One region of the Exiguobacterium sp. s11 genome, then DNA from elsewhere that is predicted to be linked to it. Evidence: riboswitches for the same ligand, from Rfam matches in the RefSeq annotation. Region 1 holds a riboswitch; the other holds the start of a gene.

What was found. A riboswitch is a leader RNA that binds a small molecule or an ion and turns the genes downstream of it on or off. The one in region 1 is predicted to bind S-adenosylmethionine.
Region 2: linked by a shared signal. The riboswitch ahead of KNQ12_RS07260 (alpha/beta hydrolase) and the one ahead of metK (methionine adenosyltransferase) in region 1 are both predicted to bind S-adenosylmethionine.

Annotation. Positions count from the first base shown of each region.
Region 1 is NZ_JACSNF010000001.1:941,590-949,041, forward strand. Features, by position in the region: gene KNQ12_RS05110 (MDR family MFS transporter) at 1-239, opposite strand, end outside; gene mnmM (tRNA 5-(aminomethyl)-2-thiouridylate-methyltransferase MnmM) at 393-992, shown strand; gene KNQ12_RS05120 (serine aminopeptidase domain-containing protein) at 1,043-1,747, opposite strand; gene KNQ12_RS05125 (GNAT family N-acetyltransferase) at 1,826-2,314, opposite strand; gene metK (methionine adenosyltransferase) at 2,452-3,660, opposite strand; SAM riboswitch class I at 3,789-3,915, opposite strand; gene pckA (phosphoenolpyruvate carboxykinase (ATP)) at 4,150-5,718, shown strand; gene KNQ12_RS05140 (EAL and HDOD domain-containing protein) at 5,949-7,202, opposite strand; gene KNQ12_RS05145 (alpha/beta hydrolase family protein) at 7,370-7,452, opposite strand, start outside.
Region 2 is NZ_JACSNF010000001.1:1,388,890-1,396,341, forward strand. Features, by position in the region: gene KNQ12_RS07250 (methionine ABC transporter permease) at 1-220, opposite strand, end outside; gene KNQ12_RS07255 (methionine ABC transporter ATP-binding protein) at 210-1,238, opposite strand; SAM riboswitch class I at 1,325-1,428, opposite strand; SAM riboswitch class I at 1,678-1,779, shown strand; gene KNQ12_RS07260 (alpha/beta hydrolase) at 1,847-2,605, shown strand; gene KNQ12_RS07265 (thymidine kinase) at 2,687-3,301, opposite strand; gene KNQ12_RS07270 (DedA family protein) at 3,485-4,135, shown strand; gene KNQ12_RS07275 (type B 50S ribosomal protein L31) at 4,171-4,416, opposite strand; gene rho (transcription termination factor Rho) at 4,508-5,881, opposite strand; gene KNQ12_RS07285 (C40 family peptidase) at 6,236-6,913, shown strand; gene KNQ12_RS07290 (SDR family NAD(P)-dependent oxidoreductase) at 6,990-7,452, shown strand, end outside.

The sequences.
Region 1 (7,452 bases):
ATGACACTGATGACAAGCGTCTTCTTGCCACCGAGACGGTCAAACGCTTTTCCACCTAAGTAGTTTCCGACGATTGCTAAGGCAGAGTTGACGAACAATGCCATCCCTGCTTTTGTCATCGACTCTCCTAAATATTCATGAATATATAATGTATTAAACGGCCATAAAAAAGAGGATCCCGTCGTATTGATGGCCATCGCAAGGACGAGGATCCAGACCGCTTTTGGTAATTTTGGCATACCTGTGGTCCTCCTATTTCATTCTCAACCTTGCCACTTTACGCAATCCGTCCCCTAACTGTCAAGCTACTTCGCTTTTCGTCAACGAATCAAAAAATGATATAATGCAGAAAGAATCTTGCACATACTGAACCATTACTAGAAAAACAGACTATAGGAACAGGAGTCTATGCCATGTCACTTGCCCGTGTATTACCTTATACGAAACAATTACTCGAGTCCGTTATCGAGCCCGGAGACTGCGTCGTCGATATGACTGCCGGAAATGGACATGATACACAGTTTTTAGCAGAACGTGTCGGTCCAGAAGGAAGGGTTCTTGCGTTCGACGTCCAGGCACAAGCCATTGAGGAGTCGACGCGACGTCTCGACGAAGCCGGAATGTTAGCACGCGTCGACCTTTACCATGAAAGCCACATCCATGTCGGTGCCCGTCTTTCGGACGAACAACGTCCTGTCCGCGCTGGTGTCTTCAATCTCGGATACCTGCCTGGAAGCGACAAATCAATCACGACGACCGGAGAAGAGACGCTTGAAGCACTCGATGCCCTCCTCCCGGTCCTCGCTCCCGGCGGTCTTGTCGTCCTCGTCGTCTATCACGGTCACTTGGAAGGAAAACGAGAACGTGACGCTGTCCTCGATTACGTCACAGCCCTTGATCAGCAAGATTATGCCGTTCTCCAGTATCGCTTCTTGAACCAACAAAATCATCCCCCGTTCATCATCGCGATCGAGAAAAAAGTACGCGGATGATGGGCACAAAAAAGTGATGCCCCTTTTTTAGAGGCATCACTTTTGTTATTTCATTCTTCAACAAGCTTAAAGAACAACATTAATTTTTCTGCAAACCGTGTGTTCAACCGTTCGAAACTAAAATGCGGAAAACCGTGTAGACGTTGTAAGTAAATCTGATCGCCACCCATTTTCCGGCATACTTCAAGTGTCAGCTTGACGTCTGCGAACTGATCGTCCGGTGCATAAAAACAAGCCAAGTTCACACGCGGCAGTTTTTTTCGTTCTTCGTCATGTACGACGATCTCTTCTTCGATTTCCCGGTACTGTGCATAGGTCAGTTCACCGATGCGAACGGTATCTTCCGTACTTTGACCAAACGGCAACGTACCGAGTGGCGCATCGGGCCGGAAACGATCGAACGCACTTGCGAAGACTTGTTTGACGCCTCCGAGTTGTTTCGAAGGGTGCCAATCAAACAACGGTGAAATGAATGCAAGGCTTGCTACCGGTAATTCATATTCTTGCAACAGACGATTGACGACGAGTGCGCCCATGCTACAGGCGACGATATGAATCGGTAGCTTGCGTTTCCCGGCTTCACGTAATGCTTCTTTTAACAGTTGACCATGTTCTTCAAACGAGATACGACGTGGGGCGTCGACGAGCAATACTTCATACTCTCGTTCGAGTACCCGAATCAAAGCTTCACTCGGACGGGCACGCAGTTGTAACGGATAGACTAATACGATGATTCCTGTTGGTTGTTCAACCACAAACTCACCTCTTCACTTCATACTTCCTATTTACGATACCTTATTTCAAACGCACACAAAACCGTCCCAAGACGGATTTCACGAGGCGACATGGCGAAGGCGAATGACAGATTCTACTTGCCCAAAGACTTCTTCCGTCATCTCACTGAGTTCTTCAAAACCGAATGAGGTCAAGAACTGACGCGCTTTATAGTTACGTGCCTCCACATATACTTCGAGTGGGACGGCTCCTTGTCGTTCGAGTTCACGGATCAATCGTCGTCCGATTCCGTTTTGCTGATATTTCGGTAAGACGTACAGACGAATGATTTCCCACGTTCCCTCAACATCAACAGCATGAATGAAACCGACGATTTCCTCATCGATGATTCCGACATAAAAATACTCTCCCCGTGCTTCTTCTGCCGTCCGAATCGCACGAACAACCTCCTCTTGCGGATACGCTTCCTGCACGAAATGCGCTTTCGAGCGCTCGGAATAGATTTCTGCGTACGTATCCAACCAGGATGTGACGGCAATGTCATGAATACGTCCTGCATCGGCTGGAATAGCTTCGCGTATTTCCATAATCGGAACCCCCCTTTGTATTCATACGAATCGACTCATGTACTTTTACCCTCTTCTAGAAAAAACATTCGTTTCCTGCAAAGTTCCACGTAAACAAAAAAGTCCGAAAACCCGCGTAGGGTTCTCGGACTTTTTGATTATGCGAAACGTTTTGCCTGTTCTTCAAGAACTGCTGCTTTATCTGTTTGCTCCCATGGAAGCTCAACATCTGTACGACCGAAGTGACCGTATGCAGCTGTTTGACGATAGATCGGACGACGGAGATCAAGCATGTTGATGATTCCAGCCGGACGAAGATCGAAGTTTTCAGCAACCAATTCGACGAGTTGTGCTTCAGGAAGTTTTCCTGTACCGAATGTATCAACCGCGATTGATACCGGGTGCGCGACACCGATTGCGTACGCGAGTTGAACTTCTGCTTTGTCTGCAAGACCTGCAGCAACGAGGTTCTTCGCGACGTAACGTGCTGCGTATGCAGCTGAACGGTCGACTTTTGTTGGATCTTTACCAGAGAATGCTCCACCGCCATGGCGTGCGTATCCACCATACGTATCAACGATGATCTTACGACCCGTCAATCCAGCATCTCCTTGTGGTCCGCCGATGACGAAACGACCAGTTGGATTGATGAAGAATTTCGTTGCTGCGTCGATGTATTCAGCCGGGATGACCGGTGTGATGACGTGTTCTTTCAAGTCAGCTTGAATTTGCTCAAGCGTAACTTCTTCCGCGTGTTGTGTCGAGATGACGATCGTATCGACACGAACCGGCTCGTTGTTCTCGTTGTATTCGACCGTGACTTGTGTTTTTCCGTCCGGACGAAGGTAGTCGAGTTGACCGTTTTTACGCACTTCTGCCAAACGGCGTGCGAGACGGTGTGAAAGCGAGATTGGAAGTGGCATGAGTTCTGGTGTTTCTTTCGTTGCGTAACCGAACATGAGACCTTGGTCTCCTGCACCGATTGCATCAATTTCTGCATCAGACATGCTACCTTCACGTGCTTCAAGCGCTTGGTCTACACCAAGAGCGATGTCTGCTGATTGCTCATCGATTGATGTCAATACAGCACATGTGTCCGCGTCGAAACCGTATTTCGCGCGTGTATAACCGATCTCACGAATCGTTTCACGAACGACTTTTGGAATGTCGACGTAAGTGGATGTCGTGATCTCACCTGCAACGAGAACGAGACCTGTTGTAACAGAAGTTTCTGCCGCAACACGCGCGTTTGGATCCGCTGCGAGGATTGCATCAAGAATTGAATCCGAAATTTGGTCACAGATTTTATCTGGATGACCTTCAGTGACTGACTCCGACGTGAATAGTCGGCGATTAAGGTTTGTCATGTATGACCCTCCCAAAAAAGAATTTGACGGTGTACTCATTTCCCCTAGTTGAGTGGGACGGTAAAATGAAAAAAACCTTTCCAAGTCCAAAAAATGGTCAGGGAAAGGTTGTGCGTTCTTCCTTTACCCTCTTATCGTTCGAAGTGTTTACTTCGCTTCAGGAGAGCACCTTTTCCCTCATTAATATGTGAATTAATGTAGGACGGTTGCCGGGTTTCTTCGGGCCTTGTTCCCTCCACCTGCTCAGAATAAGAGTATCCGTTACGAATTACATGATATAAAGTTGTAACTACTCTGTCAAGCAAGGTTTCAAATTCTAGTCGAAACTTTTTGAAAGAGATGTTAAACTGTTAATGCTGAAAGCGTTTCCAGATAAATAGAAATCAGCACTAGAAAATGATTGCTCTCTCTTTAGTATGTCATATATAATAAATGTGTCATACTAAATACAGTGAGCCAAAACCAACGTAGGGGAAAGGTGGGGTCAGGATGCCGATGACGGTCCTGAATATCGAAGAACTACTCAAGAAAGAGCATGTGTTCAAACAACTATCTGTTGCTGAACTTGTCGAACATGCGATTCGAAACGAAGAAGGTGTCCTTGCTGAGAACGGCGCATTATCTGTAGAAACGGGGAAATTTACAGGTCGTTCACCAAAAGATAAGTTCATCGTCCGTGATTCTTCCTGCGAGTCTCACATTGATTGGGGTCATGTCAACCAACCAATGGATGGAGACAAATTTGAACAATTGTTGCAAAAGGTTCTTCGTTACATGAACGAAGCTGATCATCTTTACTACACAGAAGCTGCTGCTGGAGCAGATACGCACTTCACCCTTCCGGTCCGTGTGCTCACACAATATGCTTGGCATAACCTGTTTGCCAAACAACTCTTTTTACGCGAGTATCCTGAAGTGGCTGCCTTCGAACCGTTCACGGTCGTCTACGCGCCACATTTCAAAGCAGATCCTACCGTTGACGGAACGAACTCCGAGACGTTCATCGCGATGTCGTTCGAACACCGAATCGTCTTGATTGGTGGAACGGAATACGCTGGAGAAATCAAAAAGTCGATCTTTTCCGTCATGAACTACCTCTTACCACAAGAAAACGTCCTTTCGATGCACTGCTCGGCAAACGTCGGACACGAAGGCGACGTCGCCTTGTTCTTCGGTCTATCTGGTACTGGTAAGACCACCCTTTCAGCCGATGATAGCCGTCAATTGATCGGTGACGATGAGCATGGTTGGTCGCACGATGGTGTCTTCAACATCGAAGGCGGATGTTACGCGAAGACGGTCAATCTATCGCGTGAAAAAGAACCGCAAATCTTTGACGCGATCCGTTTCGGAACCGTCCTTGAGAACGTCGTACTCGACGAAGCCCGTCATCCTGATTACGATGATACATCGTTGACGGAAAATACGCGTGCTGCTTATCCGATTACGGCAATCGATAACATCGCTGTTCCGTCACGCGCTGGTCATCCGAAGACGATTGTCTTCTTGACAGCTGATGCGTACGGCGTCTTGCCTCCGATCAGCAAATTGACGAAAGAACAAGCGATGTATCACTTCCTATCAGGATATACATCAAAACTCGCTGGAACAGAACGTGGGGTCACGGAACCAGAAGCGACCTTCTCGACGTGCTTCGGTTCACCATTCCTTCCACTGATGCCTGAAAAGTATGCGACGATGCTCGGCGAATTGATTGATCGTCATGGTGTTACCGTTTATCTCGTCAACACGGGCTGGACAGGCGGTGCTTACGGAACAGGTAGCCGCATGAAGCTATCTTATACACGGACGATGGTCAACGCTGCCGTTAACGGCACACTTGCAACGATTCCAACAGAAGAACACCCGATCTTTGGACTTCATATGCCGCTCGAAGTTCCTGGTGTTCCAAGTGAGTTACTCAACCCGGTACGCGTCTGGTCGAATCCGGACGAATACGACACACAAGCGCGTTCGCTTGCTGAGAAATTCCAGAACAATTTCCTTCGTTTCGAGAGTGCGACGGATGCGATCAAGTCAGCTGGTCCGCGCCTATAAAGTAGAGTTTTCTGACTTGCATCAAAAAGATAGACACCGAATTTACATCAAGTAACTAAAAAATCTGAGTCCGGTCTTCACGGACTCAGATTTTTTAGTTACTCCTTAATCCTTAGAAATTCTTCCTATTAGGCGATTCGAGACGAATAAAAACGTGTAATCCTACTCAGTTAAGAGAATGATTACACGTCGTCTTATGTCTAGAAAAAAGTCTTCAAACTCTTTTTTAGTTATATGATCGAGTCTGACTCTTCTTGAATATGTTTTTCTCGCTGCATGAGCCACTCTTGACTTTCCGTCAGTAATGCATAGGCTCGCGGAAGTGATACATTTAAACGCTGACTCAGCAGTTCAAACTGATCAAAATCACCTCGATCTGCACTAATCGCAAGCACTAAACAATCCCGAAACGGATGATCCTTTCCTTGTAGAACAATCTTCAGAGAATCTTCGAGTGGCAATTGATCGATGATATCGTCAATATCAACAGATAATAACGCATCGATGTGCGATAACAAGCCAATCATGTAAGCACTCTCCGGTTGTAGTGTTCGGGTTTCGGTAGCAAAGAGTTCACAGAGCTTCGCACAGTGTAAAGAGGACCGTAATAACTCATTTGACCACTCATAAGGACTAGCAAGCTTCATCTCACGTAAAACAATCAACGAAATCCAACTTTTGAGTTGCGAAAAGCCAAGCAGTGAAATCGCTTGACGAACGGAACTGACGGTATTGCGTAAACCCATTCCTGGAGAATTGATCAGCTGTAACACTTGAATACTAATATAGGGATTCGCTTCAATCTCATCAACGACCTCATCGTACTTTTCATCCGTATCGAGCCATTTCAACATTTTTAACAAAACCGGTAGTTGCGGTGGGACCGCCTTTCCTTTCATCAACATCGGTTTAGCATAAAAATATCCCTGAAACCAGTCATATCCCATGTCAAGACACCGTGTATGATCTTCGTGCGTTTCGACACGCTCAGCCAACATTCGGATATGAGGATAATTGCGACGAACAATATGGAGGATAGCACTTTGCTCGCGAGGGGAAATCGTCTCGATGTCGATTTTAATTAAATCGATCAACTCAAACAATTCCGCTCCATGCTGTCGGAGTAAATCCGTCACAAAATCATCGAGTGCTAACGTAAAGCCCGCGTCTTTCCAACTATGTAGAACAGACAGCATCTCTGTATCGATCTCAACTGTTTCTAGAATTTCAATGACGAATTGGCTTGGATCCAAATAATGAATCAAGTCACTTTTCAACAGCTCTGCCGTGAAATTAACAAATAGCTTCTTGCCTTCTGCTACATGATCTACTCCCATATGAACAAGTGTATTCGTCAAAACATCCATCGTCGCTAAATCACCATCAAACACACTGATTTGTTCAATCGAACGATACAATAGTTCAAATGCATCAATCGAACCTACTCGATTAACGATGGGTTGACGTGCTAATAAGATATCCATCGTTCTCATGCCCCCTCTATTCTTCTCTGATGTCATCTATTATATCAAAGTTTACTTTTTAGGAGATTATTGTTTTTTACAACATATCAATGTTCTTATTTTTTAATTCTATGCCATTTTCCGTAACACAAAAAAACAGCACGACATTGGTCGTACTGCTTGAACTATCACCTTTCATCCGGATTCCATATACCAGTCTCAAACCAATTCAACACATTCCGCGTCACACGCAACTTGTCATGAATCGGAA
Region 2 (7,452 bases), 450 kb from region 1:
TTGCGACGAGTAAGATGATGAACGGAATCGAGCGGAAAATATTGACGATACTGTTGAAGAACGTGAACAGCGGGACATTTTCAAGCAATGCTCCTTTTCGCGTGACGACAAGCAGGATACCGAGTGGCAAGCCGATCAAGGTCGAGAACAAGAGCGAAACGGATACCATCGTCATCGTCTGCAAAAATGCTGTCCAAATATCACTGTAGTTAACTAGCATCAGCGAGCACCTCCTCAACGGTTACCTGTGCCTGATCGATGTAGTGTAAGGCACGTTTCACTTCTGTCGTCTCACCGATCAGTTCAACGAGTAATGTGCCGAACGGCGTCTCCTGCAACTCCGTGATGCTACCGTGCAGGATATTGACATCGACGTCGAAGCGTTTTGCGACTTGCGATAAGAGTGGTTGTCCGGTGTGATGTCCAAGGAAGTGAATCTTATAGATTGGATGCGCATTCCGGGACTCGATCAACTGACGAATCGACGCTGGAATCTCGTCATGCATGACGGAGCGAACGAAATTTTTCGCTGTCTCAGTCTGCGGGTTTGAAAAGACATCAAAGACCGTTCCTGACTCGATTAGCTTCCCAGCTTCGATGACGGCTACACGATCGCAAATCTCCCGGATGACGCCCATCTCGTGGGTAATCAAAAGAATCGTGATCCCGTACTCGGCATTGATCCGTTTTAATAACTGAAGAATATGATGTGTCGTCTGGGGATCAAGTGCTGACGTCGCTTCGTCACATAAAAGGACGGAAGGTTGCGTCGCGAGTGCCCGGGCGATACCAACGCGCTGTTTCTGCCCACCCGACAATTGATCTGGATAATGATCCGCCTTGTCCGCGAGATCGACGAATTCGAGCAACTCCGTCACCCGACGGCGAATCTCATCTTTCTTGACGCCTGCGAGAACGAGTGGTTTTGCAACGTTCGTAAAGACCGTGTTCGCATTCAATAGATTGAAGTGCTGAAAGATCATTCCAATCCGTTGTTTTGCTTGGCGTAATTTTTTCGGAGACAGTTGCGTTAAATCTTCCCCATCGACCGTCACCGTTCCTGACGTCGGTCGTTCTAACAGATTGACACAGCGGAGCAGTGAACTTTTCCCGGCACCGCTAAAGCCGATGACACCAAAGATTTCGCCTTTCTCGATCGTCAGGTCGACACCGTCGAGCGCTGCAATCGTCTGATCTTTCGTGACGTACGTTTTTTTGACTTGATGAAATGCAATCATTCCGTTTTCCCCCTTCATTCAACAAAAAAGGTCCCTTCTTGAGAAACAAGAAGAGACCTGGATCCGCACAGTGGCAGAATCCACTCCACTCATCTCTCAGACATCTGTCTGATGGAATTGGCACAGTGCTCATAATGAGTCTGTTGCCGAGGTTTCGTAGGGCCAGTCCCTCCACCTCTCTGGATAAGTATTGCGGTATGAAATTCGTATGTGTGTTGTTGCGTTGTTGCTTATGTCGTAAAACTAATTTTTACATTACGGGTCGAAACTTTAAAAGTCAACCAACTTTGCAAAAATAATCCATTTGGCGCATATCGATGGATTTACAAGTTATGAATTAGCTTAATGAACGGATCACGATTCGTCAAGAAAGATTTGACAAGTCATTTTTGGTCGTGCTACCATCGTTTCAATGATTATTCCGACAATTCCAATATGATATTTATCAAGAGTGAACGAGAGACCTGGCTCTATGACTTCACGGCAACCTGCAATTTGTAAGGTGCTCCGACCAGCAAAGCGCGGCTTTGGATGATACGGTGAAAAACTCGTGGGCGTCCAAGAAGTGACGTCGACGAGTTTTTTTCATGAATGGAGGAAAAATAGTAATGATGAACTATCCTGTATTGACTGGTGCTGAAGCGTTTTATTTTCAAGGTGGATCGATCGGCATTCTAATCTGTCATGGTTTTAACGCCACTCCGCAAAGTGTCCGGGACGTCGGTGAGGCATTCGCTGCTGAAGGTTTTACCGTCTATGCCCCGCGCTTACGTGGACATGGAACGAACGTCCGCGAGTTCGAACAATCGACTGCTCGATGTTGGAAGCAAAGCCTGCAAGACGGCTATGAACGTTTACAAGAAACATGCGATCAAGTCTTCGTCATCGGTCAATCGATGGGTGCGACGCTTGCGCTGTCGCTCGCCGCTGACGGGATTCCGTTTGCCGGCATCATTACGATCAATGCCGCACTCTCCGTTCCATCCTATGAATCACTTTCGTTCGAGGACGGTCCAGAGTATTTACCGGAAGGCGCACCGGACATTAAGCGAGCAGCCTTTGAAATCATCTATGATCTTGTTCCGAGCCGTTGTGCGTTCGAACTTGTTCGCCTAATGGATGAAACAAAAGGACGCCTTGGATCGATCCTTCTACCGACATTGATTCTTTACTCAGCGACCGATCACGTCGTTCCACCTTCGAGCTCGGATTATCTGCACCAGCACATCGGAACAAATGATAAACGAAGCTACTGTTTACTGAACTCGTATCACGTTGCGACACTCGATCATGATCAGGATTTGATTGTTCGTGAGACGATTCGCTTTATCGAACAATCGTGTCAGTTTTCGCAAGAAACAGGCTGAATCAAAAAAACAGCTATTCGTTTCCATATGGAAGCAAATAGCTGCTACATCAAAGGATGACCATCATCGGTACGTCTTTTTTTAATTTTCTTGGTGCTGCACCGATTGGAGCGGCTTCGGTTTTCCAGGTACCTCATGGCAATGACGGCAACGTGGCTCATACGATTCCGACGCTCCGACTAGGATGATCGGATCATCGTAGTTCGCTGGTTTCCCGTCAATCAAACGTTGTGTCCGGGAAGCCGGATCCCCACATGAAAGACAGATGGCTTGTAGCTTCGTCACGAATTCTGCACGCGCCAGTAATTCAGGCATTTTCCCGAATGGCTCTGCCCGGAAATCTTGATCAAGGCCTGCACAAATGACGCGTTTTCCGTCTTGTGCGAGTGCTTCGATGACTTGTACGATCTCATCATCAAAGAATTGAACTTCATCAATGCCAACGATTTGTGTTTCTTCTGCTACTGCCGCGTAGAGATCACGACTCGTCGCCATCGGAATCGCTACGACAGAGTTGCCAACGTGAGAGACGACATGCTCTTCATGGTACCGGTCGTCGATTGCCGGCTTGAATACTTGCACGGGCAGTTTGCCGTACTGCGCCCGTCTGACACGACGAATCAACTCTTCCGATTTCCCGGAAAACATACTGCCACAAATTACTTCGATCCAGCCGTACTGATTTATTACATGCATCATCGTCCGACACCGTCCTCTAAAAATAGTCACTTTAACGAGTATAGCCCGAAACGGTATCGAGAAAAAGGGTTGACTTCCGGAAATCAAAATTCATTTTTTCTTTCCCTAGAATTTTTGTCCTTTCATTCCAACTGCCCCCTATTTCCTGTACACTGAAGAAGAAGATTCTCACGAAAGAAGGTGTCCCCGATTCATCATCTCTTACATGACATCCTGCACCAATATGGTGCCCTTGGTCTCTCCGTCCTTCTCGCAGGTGGTATCGTGGGATTGCCGGTTCCTGATGAGACCCTGCTCGTTTTGTCCGGATTTTGGATGCATCAAGGCAATCTACCACTCGTCGGTACGATTCTCGCCGCTTACGCCGGCAGTTGCATCGGGATGACGATCAGCTATTTACTCGGATTAAAACTCGGTATGCCACTACTACACCGCGTTGGACCGAAAATGCGTATCTCAGAAAAACATATTCTTTCCGCTGAAGCCGGTTTTCGTCGTTACGGAAAATCGGTCTTGATCATCGGTTACTACATACCTGGTCTCCGCCAACTCTCTGCCTTTTTTGCAGGCGTCTCAAAAATGCCGTTTCGCGTTTTTGCGAGTTATGCGTATACAGGTGCCTTGATTTGGATCAGCGTGTTCTTAGGTGCCGGTTACTTCGTCGGCCGCCATCTCTCGTTCCATAAAGTCATGGACTATGTCTTGGCACATCCGGAAGTCATGCCCTATTTAATCGGGATTGCTGGCGGAATCGCCTTCTCGTTCGTCTTGAAGACGTATCTCACTTATCGTTCACAATTCAGTCTATACAAAAACAGCCTGCTTCCGTAATGGAGGCAGGCTGTTTTTTAAGAACCAACAAGTAATTACTTGCGGCCGTATTTTTTGTTGAAGCGATCGACACGACCATCTGCCGCGTTGAACTTTTGACGACCTGTGTAGAATGGGTGCGAGTCTGAAGACACATCCACACGGATGAGTGGGTACTCGTTACCATCTTCCCAAGTGATCGTTTCGTTCGAAGAACGAGTAGAACCGCTTAAGAATTTGTACTCAGTCGTTGAATCCATAAATACTACTTTGTTGTAGTTAGGGTGAATTCCTTGTTTCATGGTTGATTTCTCTCCTTCCGCCCTGGTTCATTTGCTGAGCCAGAGTAAGTTACCTTCCTATACTAAACGATTTTTTTATGCGTCGCAATAGTTATTTTTCTGTCGTCGTTTCCTTCTTGACGGTACGTGGTTTAGCTGGCGCGCGTCGGACCGCCTTCTTCTGTTCTTTCTCAAGTACGACGAAAAATTCTTCATTATTTTTCGTATCACGAATCTTACGCAGGAACGTATCGACGAACTCGTTCGACTCGTTCATCGTCCGGCGAATCGCCCAAAGCGCATCAAGCTGCTCTTTCGGAAGCAACAGTTCTTCCTTCCGTGTACCGGACTTCCGAATGTCGATCGCTGGGAAGATTCGACGCTCTGACAACTTACGATCGAGATGCAGTTCCATGTTGCCAGTTCCTTTGAATTCCTCATAGATGACGTCATCCATGCGCGATCCTGTCTCGACGAGTGCTGTCGCAAGAATCGTCAAACTACCACCGTGTTCGATGTTTCGCGCTGCACCAAAGAACCGTTTTGGCTTATGGAACGCAGCCGGATCAATTCCGCCCGAGAGCGTCCGACCACTTTGCGGTACCGTTAAGTTATAGGCCCGTGTTAGACGCGTGATCGAATCCATCAAGATGACGACATCCTTCTTGTGTTCGACAAGCCGCATCGCCCGCTCGAGGACCAGTTCAGAAATTCGGACGTGGTTGTCCGGTGTTTCGTCAAACGTCGAGCTGACGACGTCTGCTCCTGGAACCGAACGCTCAATGTCCGTTACTTCCTCAGGTCGCTCATCAATCAAGAGAATGATTAGTTCGACATCCGAATGATTCTCCTGAATCGAGTTTGCGATTTCTTTAAGGAGTGACGTCTTCCCTGCTTTTGGCGGTGCGACGATCAAACCACGTTGACCAAATCCAACCGGTGCAATCATATCCATGACACGAACGGATAGATGGCGTGGTTCTGTCTCAAGTCGCATCAATCGGTCCGGATAAATTGGTGTCAGTGCCGGGAAAAATAACCGGTTACGGGCAGTATCCGGTGCTTCACCGTTAACGGCTTCCACGCTAAGTAACCCTTGGAACCGTTCGTTTTCCTTCGGTGGACGGACTTTACCTGTGACGACATCACCATTACGTAGATTAAAGCGTCGGATTTGAGATGCTGCGATATAAATATCTTCAGAGGATTGGGAATAATTGATAGGACGAAGGAAGCCAAAGCCACCATCGTTTTGCATTTGTGGATTGCCAGGGATGACTTCGAGTACCCCTTCGAGGAAATAAAGACCAGTCGATTCAGCCTGTGCTTTTAAAATCTTGAACATCAACTCGCGTTTACGGGCTTCCCGGTATTGTGGGACATTTTTCGTCTTTGCGATTTCATAAAGTTCTTTTAATGTCAGTTGGCTCAATTGAGCCAGTGTATAGGAACGTTCTGGTTTATCTTTTTTATCAGTTGTTGGCATGTTCTTCACCTATTCTTTATAAATTCAACTGCATTCAGCATACTTCCATACATACATCAGGAGGTATGTAATTTTATTCGTGAACTAAAGGTATCATATTTTTTTGAATTCGTCGTCAACAATCCTTTGCGTTTCTTACTTTGTAATATTCAAGGATATTATTTCAGTTATGTTACAAAAACATCTATTTTGTCTTCTAACTGAAAAAACGTTTTCAAGTGTGCGCATGCTAAGATATTCCTGCAGACAAAATTCTTACACAGTTGTAAGGTTCACTGCTTAACCAAACACTTAATGATTTCATCATATAACTTACGGACGCAACACACTACATTAAACGGAGGAATTCTTAACATGAAACGTTTTCTAGCATCGATCGCGACAGCAGCCTTAGTGGTTTCAGGTTTTACATCAGTGGGTACAGGTAAAGTTGAAGCAGCAACAGTCACGAAAGTCAAGATCACGGACAACGGTCTTCGTGTTCGGACAGCACCTTCTACGAAAGCAAGCATCGTCGGGAAAGTCAACGCTGGTCAAGTCTTTACATATAAAGGCAAGTCAGGCAGCTGGACAAAAATCTCATACGGCGGTAAAACACGCTATGTCTACTCACAGTACACAAAGACATACAAATCATCTTCAAGCGCTAAAAAAACAACGAGCACATCTTCTAAACGGACTAAAATCCTAAGCGAAGCAGCAAAACATAAAGGTACACCATATGTATGGGGCGGAACGACGACTCGTGGATTCGACTGCTCTGGTTTCACAAGCTACGTCTACAAGAAAGCGGCTGGTAAAACATTACCACGTACGTCTTCTTCACAATATTCTTCTTCTAAGAAAGTCAGCGTTTCTAAAGTACAGCCAGGAGATCTTGTCTTCTTCTCACACGGTAGCGGCATTCAACACGTTGGGATCGCAACAAGCAAGTCAAGCATGGTCAACTCAGAAACAGGTGGCGTTAAATACTCAAGCTTCAAATCAGGGTACTGGGGTTCACGCCTTGTCGGCGCAGGATCTTACCTATAATTCATCATCTCAAAGCGGTTGAGCATTGGCTCGATCGCTTTTTTTCATCGAATCGATTACAGGAGGAGGAAATCGGATGCATGTCTTAATCACAGGTGCTTCAAGAGGTCTTGGTCGTGAATTTGCTTATCTGCATGCCAAGCAAGGGGATCACGTCTTGCTCGTCGGACGCGATGCGACAGCACTCTTCGAAACGAAGTTCCATGTCGAGCGACTCGGGGGAACGGCAACCGTCTTTCCGTATGACTTAACGCAGCCGACGCATCGTCTCGCACTATTTCGGGCAACGGAACAGATTCCGGTCGACTGCGTCATCAACAACGCCGGGATCGGCGTCTTTGGTTCTTTCCTTGAGACCTCGTTCGAAGACGAGTCCCGGATGATTGCCTTGAATATCGAAGCATTAACACACGTAACGAAGGTCTATGCCTCTCGCATGAAAGCACAGGGAATCAAAGGACGTATCGTCCATCTCGCATCAACGGCTGCGTTTGAAGGTGGTCCATGGCTGAGTGTCTACTACGCGACAAAAGCCTATG